Regions from separate parts of the Paenalkalicoccus suaedae genome, predicted to be linked through region 2. Evidence: a T-box and tRNA genes for the amino acid it is inferred to sense, from the RefSeq annotation. Region 2 holds a T-box; the other holds one or more tRNA genes.
What was found. The T-box of region 2 lies ahead of thrS (threonine--tRNA ligase). A T-box ahead of a tRNA ligase gene usually reads a tRNA of that ligase, here a tRNA-Thr.

Region 1 (4,196 bases), 760 kb from region 2:
GACATATACCCATACTTTGCCTTAAAATCTCGATTGGACATAGTAAGAAGAGGAATTAAAGATGGCTTCACTAACTCAGGATCTGGTTCTAGTTCTTCGTGCCTGTGCTCATCTACGCCTTTATTTTTAGGACACACTACTTGGCACGTATCACATCCGTATAACCTGTTACCAAGCTTTTTTCGGAACTCCACCGGTAATACATCCTTAGTTTGTGTGAGAAAAGCGACACATTTTTTTGCGTCAAGTTTCCCTCCCTCAAGAAGCGCTCCAGTCGGACAAGCATCTATACATTTATTGCAACTTCCGCACTGATCCTCCATTGCAACATCTGGTTCTAATGGAATCGTAGTGATCATGTCTCCTAAGTAGACATAAGATCCAAACTCAGGAGTAATAATAGCGCAGTTTTTAGCACTCCATCCTATACCTGCTCGTTCAGCTACGGCACGGTCAATTAGTTCTCCCGTATCAACCATAGAGGCGCATTTTGCATCAGGTACTTTAGATAAAATAAATTGCTCTAATTTATCTAAACGACGCCGTAACACATGATGATAGTCTTCTCCCCAGGAAGCTCGGCAAAAAATACCCTTTCGATCCCCGCGAACACTTTTAGGAGCATTCTTCATTTTAGAAGGGTAAGCAACGGCAATAGAAATAATTGTTTTCGCTTCTGGCAAGAGCTGCGATGGCTCCGTTCGCTCGTCGATGGTTCCTTTTTCAAATCCAGATTGAAGTCCAGATTCCTGTTGCGTTTTTAAACGTTCTTTCATAAGTTGAAACGGATCTGCAGTAGCAAAGCCAATTTTATCAATACCAATCTTTTTACTATATGCAACAATCTCTTGTTTGAGCGTTTCATTCATTTAATACCGTCCTCCCTTCTAAAATGTGATTTATGTTTTGTTGCTTCAGCTTTTCTATAAGTTATTATCTCAAAAAGACAATAAAAAAACGACCCAAAAGGTCGTATTAGTAGTAAAATGGTACCGGAGGCGGGACTTGAACCCGCACGCCCGTGAAGGCATCGGATTTTGAGTCCGACGTGTCTGCCATTCCACCACTCCGGCAAAGATATATGTAAAAGAAATTCAAGTTTTAATTGGTGCCGAGGGCCGGACTTGAACCGGCACGGTAATCACTTACCGCAGGATTTTAAGTCCTGTGTGTCTGCCAATTCCACCACCCCGGCATTTACAAACAGAAGCATAATCATAATTTAATTGGAGGCGACAACCGGATTCGAACCGGTGATAAAGGTTTTGCAGACCTCTGCCTTACCACTTGGCTATGCCGCCTAACTAAAATGGAGCGGAAAACGGGATTCGAACCCGCGACCCCCACCTTGGCAAGGTGGTGCTCTACCACTGAGCTATTTCCGCAAAAAAATGGCAGGGCTAGCAGGATTCGAACCTGCGAGTCACGGAATCAAAATCCGATGCCTTACCGCTTGGCTATAGCCCTATATAAATGATAGTAAGTTTAAAATGGGGCGACTGATGGGAATTGAACCCACGAGTGCCGGAATCACAATCCGGTGCGTTAACCACTTCGCCACAATCGCCACAAAAGAAACTGGTGGAGGGGGGCAGATTCGAACTGCCGAACCCGAGGGAGCGGATTTACAGTCCGCCGCGTTTAGCCACTTCGCTACCCCTCCAAAACATAGTATTCATATTAACAAATCCTGTGACAGAAAGTCAATATAAATAGTGGTGCTGGCCAGAGGACTTGAACCCCCAACCTACTGATTACAAGTCAGTTGCTCTACCAATTGAGCTAGGCCAGCAAAAAAACATGGTGGCTCGGGACGGAATCGAACCGCCGACACACGGATTTTCAGTCCGTTGCTCTACCGACTGAGCTACCGAGCCAATTTGGTTGCGGGGGGCGGATTTGAACCACCGACCTTTGGGTTATGAGCCCAACGAGCTACCAGACTGCTCCACCCCGCGATAATAATAATGGTGGAGGATGACGGGCTCGAACCGCCGACCCCCTGCTTGTAAGGCAGGTGCTCTCCCAACTGAGCTAATCCTCCATATTGGATAAATAAACTATGAATCTCTTCGTCATTATGTTAAATAAACAGTGGTGACCCGTACGGGATTCGAACCCGTGTTACCGCCGTGAAAGGGCGGTGTCTTAACCACTTGACCAACGGGCCAATAAATACTGGCGGAGAGCGAGGGATTCGAACCCTCGGTACGGCTTTGACCGCACACACGATTTCCAATCGTGCTCCTTCGACCACTCGGACAGCTCTCCATATGGCTCCACAGGTAGGATTCGAACCTACGACCGATCGGTTAACAGCCGATAGCTCTACCACTGAGCTACTGTGGAATAGTAAAAATAATCTTTTTGTATAATATGTATGTATAGCCCAGCAACGTCCTACTCTCACAGGGGGACAGCCCCCAACTACCATCGGCGCTAGAGAGCTTAACTTCCGTGTTCGGCATGGGAACGGGTGTGACCTCTCTGCTATCGTCACTAGACTATGATTTTTTCCTAATAAGCATCGAATCTCTGCGTCCATTGCCCTCATTCGAATCCTCACGTGTCCAAACACGCTCCGGTTCTCTTTCGGTCATGTCCTTGATCTTCTTGCTTCTTACGAAAAAATATTTCTTTAACAGGTTTTTGTCTGTCAAAGTAAAGGTCGTTGACCTTTCAAAACTGGATAGTGAACATGTAGAAGAAGAATCGTCTTAGTTGACGCCTTCTGTAAAACTATATATCTTGGTTAAGCCCTCGATCGATTAGTATCTCTCAGCTCCGCATATCGCTATGCTTCCACACGAGACCTATCTACCTCATCATCTCTAAGGGATCTTACTCACTATAAGTGATGGGAAATCTCATCTTGAGGGGGGCTTCATGCTTAGATGCTTTCAGCACTTATCCCGTCCACACGTAGCTACCCAGCTATGCTCCTGGCGGAACAACTGGTACACCAGCGGTGTGTCCATCCCGGTCCTCTCGTACTAAGGACAGCTCCTCTCAAATTTCCAACGCCCGCGACGGATAGGGACCGAACTGTCTCACGACGTTCTGAACCCAGCTCGCGTGCCGCTTTAATGGGCGAACAGCCCAACCCTTGGGACCTACTTCAGCCCCAGGATGCGACGAGCCGACATCGAGGTGCCAAACCTCCCCGTCGATGTGGACTCTTGGGAGAGATTAGCCTGTTATCCCCAGGGTAGCTTTTATCCGTTGAGCGACGGCCCTTCCATACGGTGCCGCCGGATCACTAAGCCCGACTTTCGTCCCTGCTCGACCTGTATGTCTCGCAGTCAAGCTCCCTTATGCCTTTGCACTCTGCGAATGATTTCCAACCATTCTGAGGGAACCTTTGGGCGCCTCCGTTACTTTTTAGGAGGCGACCGCCCCAGTCAAACTGCCCACCTGACACTGTCCCTGAACCGGATCACGGTTCGAGGTTAGAATGTCAAAACAGCCAGGGTAGTATCCCACCAATGCCTCCACCGAAGCTAGCGCTCCGGTTTCCAAGGCTCCTACCTATCCTGTACAAGCTGTTCCAACATCCAATATCAAGCTACAGTAAAGCTCCATGGGGTCTTTCCGTCCTGTCGCGGGTAACCTGCATCTTCACAGGTAATATAATTTCACCGGGTCTCTCGTTGAGACAGTGCCCAAATCGTTGCACCTTTCGTGCGGGTCGGAACTTACCCGACAAGGAATTTCGCTACCTTAGGACCGTTATAGTTACGGCCGCCGTTTACTGGGGCTTCAATTCAGAGCTTCTCCCGTAAGGGATAACCCCTCCTCTTAACCTTCCAGCACCGGGCAGGTGTCAGCCCCTATACTTCGCCTTGCGGCTTCGCAGAGACCTGTGTTTTTGATAAACAGTCGTTTGGGCCTATTCACTGCGGCTCTCTCGGGCTTGCACCCTAATAGAGCACTCCTTCTCCCGAAGTTACGGAGTCATTTTGCCGAGTTCCTTAACGAGAGTTCTCCCGCGCGTCTTAGAATTCTCTTCCCGCCTACCTGTGTCGGTTTGCGGTACGGGCACCAGCTTTCTCACTAGAGGCTTTTCTTGGCAGTGTAGGATCGGGAACTTCGCTACTAAATTTCGCTCGTGATCACAGCTCAACCTTACGGTAGACGGATTTGCCTATCTACCAGCCTCACTGCTTCAGCGCACACTTCCAATCGTGCGCATTCCC
Region 2 (4,196 bases):
ACTTCTTGCAAAATCCATTCTATTGCGTGTCACTTCTTCCAAATTGCATGTCACATCATGCAGCGTGAAACTCCTCACAGTGAGTCACTTCCCCCGAAGTCTCCGCTCCCGAATTTCAACCGAAACACCCTGCTTAAACTCCTCAAACGCCATCGCCGCACTGCTCTTCTCGCCAAAGCGCCTCACCTGCACAGAGCGACCAGCTACTTCTGCATCTCCTACAACAAGTATATACGGCACCTTCGCAAGCTGCGATTCGCGCATCCGATAACCTAGCTTTTCCTCTCGGCCGTCAACCGAAACTCGAACACCTGCATCACGTAGCTCGTGAGCTAGCTCTTCACAGTACTCCTGATGCACCGATGCAACTGGAATCAGCTTCACCTGCTTCGGAGCAAGCCACAGTGGAAATGCACCTGCAAAGTGCTCTATCAAAATCCCAAAAAACCGGTCTAATGAACCAAAAATCGCACGATGAATCACCACTGGACGAACGCGTTCGCCGCGCTCATCTATATAGCTTAAATCAAATTTTTCTGGCATTTGAAAGTCGAGCTGAATCGTTGCGCACTGGTGCTCCCGCCGCAGCGCATCCTTAATATGAAAGTCGATTTTAGGCCCGTAAAACGCTCCATCACCCTCATTAAGCTGATACGCCACACCAGAATTCGTCAACACACGTTCCAGTGCCGCTTCGGACGCCTCCCACAAGGAATCATCACCGAGAGAATCCTCTGGACGAGTCGAAAGCTCGACCGAATAACGAAATCCAAGCGTTGTATACACCCGGTCAATGAGCTCCATGACCGCTCGAATCTCCGACTCTATTTGATCCTCCCTCACAAAAATGTGCGCATCATCCTGACAAAACGACCGGACACGCAACAGCCCATTCAACGCCCCACTAAACTCATGCCGATGCACATGCCCATACTCCGCCATTCGCACCGGCAAATCCCGATACGAGTAAAACCCGTGCTTAAACACAAGCATGTGCCCCGGACAGTTCATCGGCTTTAACGCAAACGCCGCCTTATCCACCTCGGAGAAATACATATTCTCCTTATAGTGATCAAAGTGACCCGACTGCTCCCAAAGCCGTTGATTCATCAGAGACGGAGTCGCCACCTCGTCATAAAACGCTCGCGACTGCTCCTCGCGCGAGAACGCAATCAACTCCTGTCTAATCACCTGCCCATTCGGCAAATAAAACGGCATCCCCGGCGCCTCCTCCGAAAACATAAACAACTCAAGCTCCTTCCCAAGCTTCCGATGATCTCGCTTCTTTGCTTCCTCTCGCAAAAACAAATAGTCATCGAGCTCCTGCTTCGTAGCAAACGCCACACCATATATCCGCTGCAGCACAGCCTGGTCTTTATCCCCGCGCCAATACGCACCAGCCACATGCGTCAATTGCACATGCTTTACCGCTCCTGTCGACGGAGCATGGGGCCCTCTACACACATCCACAAACTCCCCCTGCTCGTAGAGAGACACACCATCATCAATCCCCTCCAAAATCTTCAGCTTAAACGGCTCCTCCTTAAACCGCTCCATAGCCTCTTCTTTGCTAACCTCAAGACGCTCTATTGGCATATTAGAGGCCATAATCCGTTTCAATTCCTTCTCAATATGACGAAGGTCCGACTCCGTCAACCCTTGCTCAAGCTGCACGTCATAGTAAAACCCATTGTTGATAACTGGTCCTATCCCAAGCTTTACACCCTTGTACAACCGGCGGACTGCCTGCGCAAGAACGTGCGCAGCCGTATGCCTCAGGACATTCACCCCATTTTCAGAAGCCGAAGAGAAGATCTGCAGATCGTCTTGATTATGAAGACTAGTGGACAGGTCCACTAGTTGTCCATTAACCTCTGCAACGACAGCGGATTTACGGACGCTACTTGGAAGGGTTGCAACGATCTCCTTTACTGTTGTGTTTACTGGTACCTCTTTTACGTTATTGTCTGGAAGTCGTACGTGAATCATGTCAAATTCCTCCTTTTTAAAATAAAAAAAGACACGCATCCCTAAATAGGGACGAATGTCTTTGATTCGTGGTTCCACCCAAGTTCTCGCACGTGTTGCGCTGCGACTCTGGTGCTGTAACGTAGCATAGACGATGTCAGATACTCCAATTGTTTCCCCAACATAGCTTAAAGGTGGTCCATATCAGTCCTAAGCTAGGAGGGTCTCAGCAGTGCCTCCTTCTCTGTAAAGCCGTAACCAATAAAGGTGTCCTTGTCATTGCTTTTTTTCTTTTAAAAATAAAAAAACACCCGTCCCTAATGAAAGGGACGAATGCTAGTCATTCGTGGTTCCACCCAAATTCCCACGTAAAATAAACGTGGCTTTGGCGCGGTAACGTTGCGTCGACGGTGCTTGATACTAGGGTATTCCCAAGCACGGCTTAAAGGTGGTAAACAACGATTCTGCGTTAGGAAGCTCTCAGCAACACTTCCCTCTCTGATAACCGGCATCGTAGCTCATGTCCTTCTCATTGCCATTTCTAAATTATGTATGATCATACGACACCTGTAAAATGATTGCAAGTGTTTTTTGGAGTGGTGTGTTTGGTAACTCCGTTTCTGTGTTTGACTTCTCCAAACACGTCCTCCCCACATACACAGTCCACCACACAAGGACCCTCAATTGCTCAACTGCCACTTTCAAAGCCCCCACGTGGCGGTAGCACATGGCAATTAGTCTTTTAAATCGTCTCATACATGCTTTGCCATCAGCAGTAAATCCTCGTATCCAGCCTCCGTTTTGACAAAACGCACTCTTCTCCCTTCATGCACGAAGCCTAGTTTTTCGTAAAGGCGAATCGCACGTTCATTTGTAGCAAGCACATCCAGTCGCACAGTGTCGATGGAAGCATGCTCGGATGCAAACTCTAACAGGGTGACTAAGAGCGCTTCTCCAACACCTTGGCCGCGCCACTTCGTTGCCACGCTCATCCCAAACGAGCCTTGGTGACGCAGCTTAGCCTTGTTTGGACAGTCAAAGTTAATGAGTCCCATTAGCTCGCCTTCATGCTCTGCTACAAACAAGCGATTGTGATGCTCTCCTTCGATATATCCTTTGATCCACTCTCGCTCTACTTCAACATCTCCATGGAATTCTTCAGGTGTCGAAACCCCGAAGCCCTCTTTCAACACGTGTTCCGTGATAGGAAGTATCGCTTCTGAATCTGACACTTTTGCTTCACGAACAATATAAGAAAGTCCTAGCTTTGATTGAAACGCTTTCATTTCGTAAAACCCCCTATATTATATCGATATAATAATCACTTCGAACGAAGCGTGACCGACACGATCTCCGGTCGGTTAAACAATCGTAATGGAATAATACTATTGCCGAGTCCTCTACTTACAATCATGGACGTATCTGCTTCTTCGTGAATACCTGATGTATATGCTGGGAATAATCCTTGATTAGGTGCAACTAATCCACCTATGAACGGCAGTCGGAACTGTCCGCCATGCGCGTGACCAGTAAAAACAAGATTTACTTCTGCATCCACATAGTCATCCATTAGCTCTGGACGATGGGACAATAACATCGAGAAGCTTCCTGTATCAACGTCTATCATCATATCTGTGAGGACGTCTATTGGGCTTGCTGTAAGTCCACGCGGATCATCTATCCCGAGCAGTGACAGCGTAGCTCCATCATGCTCAAGAGTGTGACTCTCGTTTCTTAAAAAAGTGACGTTAAGGGCTGCAAGCTCCTCCTCGAGATCGTCCATTATTCCGCCAGACCACTCGTGATTACCTGTGACAAAATAAGTTGGCGCTATCGCGACCAGCTGCTCCATCAGTACAAATCCAGCCTCTAGGTCGTCCTTCCTGTGGTCGAACAAATCACCTGTAAAGACGATGATATCAGGCTCTTCACGGATAATACGGCGCGTGAGGCGCTGTTGCTCACGACCGAATCGCTTATTATGTAAATCGGTGATATGCACAATTTTATAGTCATCGAATTCAGGTGCTAACGAGTCTGATTCTACCGTCACATACGTAGTCTGAATAGCGTTGTTAGAAATGTAAATAAACGCGCTGAGTAGCCCGATTCCGAGTATAAAAATAAATATTTTTTTCTTCAAAATGGTCGTTCCCCTCTCTATGACAAGTGTATCAGAATCCCTTGTGTCTGTAAGAAAAATTTAACAAGCACGTTATAAACACATA

Region 1: it encodes a tRNA-Thr, which carries the amino acid that the T-box ahead of thrS (threonine--tRNA ligase) is inferred to sense. The anticodon was not compared.

Annotation. Positions count from the first base shown of each region.
Region 1 is NZ_CP041372.2:1,175,353-1,179,548, reverse strand. It holds gene queG (tRNA epoxyqueuosine(34) reductase QueG) at 1-869, opposite strand, end outside; tRNA gene FLK61_RS06470 (tRNA-Leu) at 988-1,073, opposite strand; tRNA gene FLK61_RS06465 (tRNA-Leu) at 1,107-1,195, opposite strand; tRNA gene FLK61_RS06460 (tRNA-Cys) at 1,228-1,301, opposite strand; tRNA gene FLK61_RS06455 (tRNA-Gly) at 1,311-1,385, opposite strand; tRNA gene FLK61_RS06450 (tRNA-Gln) at 1,393-1,467, opposite strand; tRNA gene FLK61_RS06445 (tRNA-His) at 1,492-1,567, opposite strand; tRNA gene FLK61_RS06440 (tRNA-Tyr) at 1,580-1,663, opposite strand; tRNA gene FLK61_RS06435 (tRNA-Thr) at 1,717-1,792, opposite strand; tRNA gene FLK61_RS06430 (tRNA-Phe) at 1,802-1,877, opposite strand; tRNA gene FLK61_RS06425 (tRNA-Met) at 1,882-1,958, opposite strand; tRNA gene FLK61_RS06420 (tRNA-Val) at 1,969-2,044, opposite strand; tRNA gene FLK61_RS06415 (tRNA-Glu) at 2,096-2,170, opposite strand; tRNA gene FLK61_RS06410 (tRNA-Ser) at 2,180-2,271, opposite strand; tRNA gene FLK61_RS06405 (tRNA-Asn) at 2,275-2,349, opposite strand; rRNA gene rrf (5S ribosomal RNA) at 2,388-2,504, opposite strand; rRNA gene FLK61_RS06395 (23S ribosomal RNA) at 2,749-4,196, opposite strand, start outside.
Region 2 is NZ_CP041372.2:412,880-417,075, reverse strand. It holds gene thrS (threonine--tRNA ligase) at 85-1,989, opposite strand; T-box leader at 2,291-2,510, opposite strand; gene FLK61_RS02540 (GNAT family N-acetyltransferase) at 2,721-3,254, opposite strand; gene FLK61_RS02535 (metallophosphoesterase) at 3,290-4,111, opposite strand.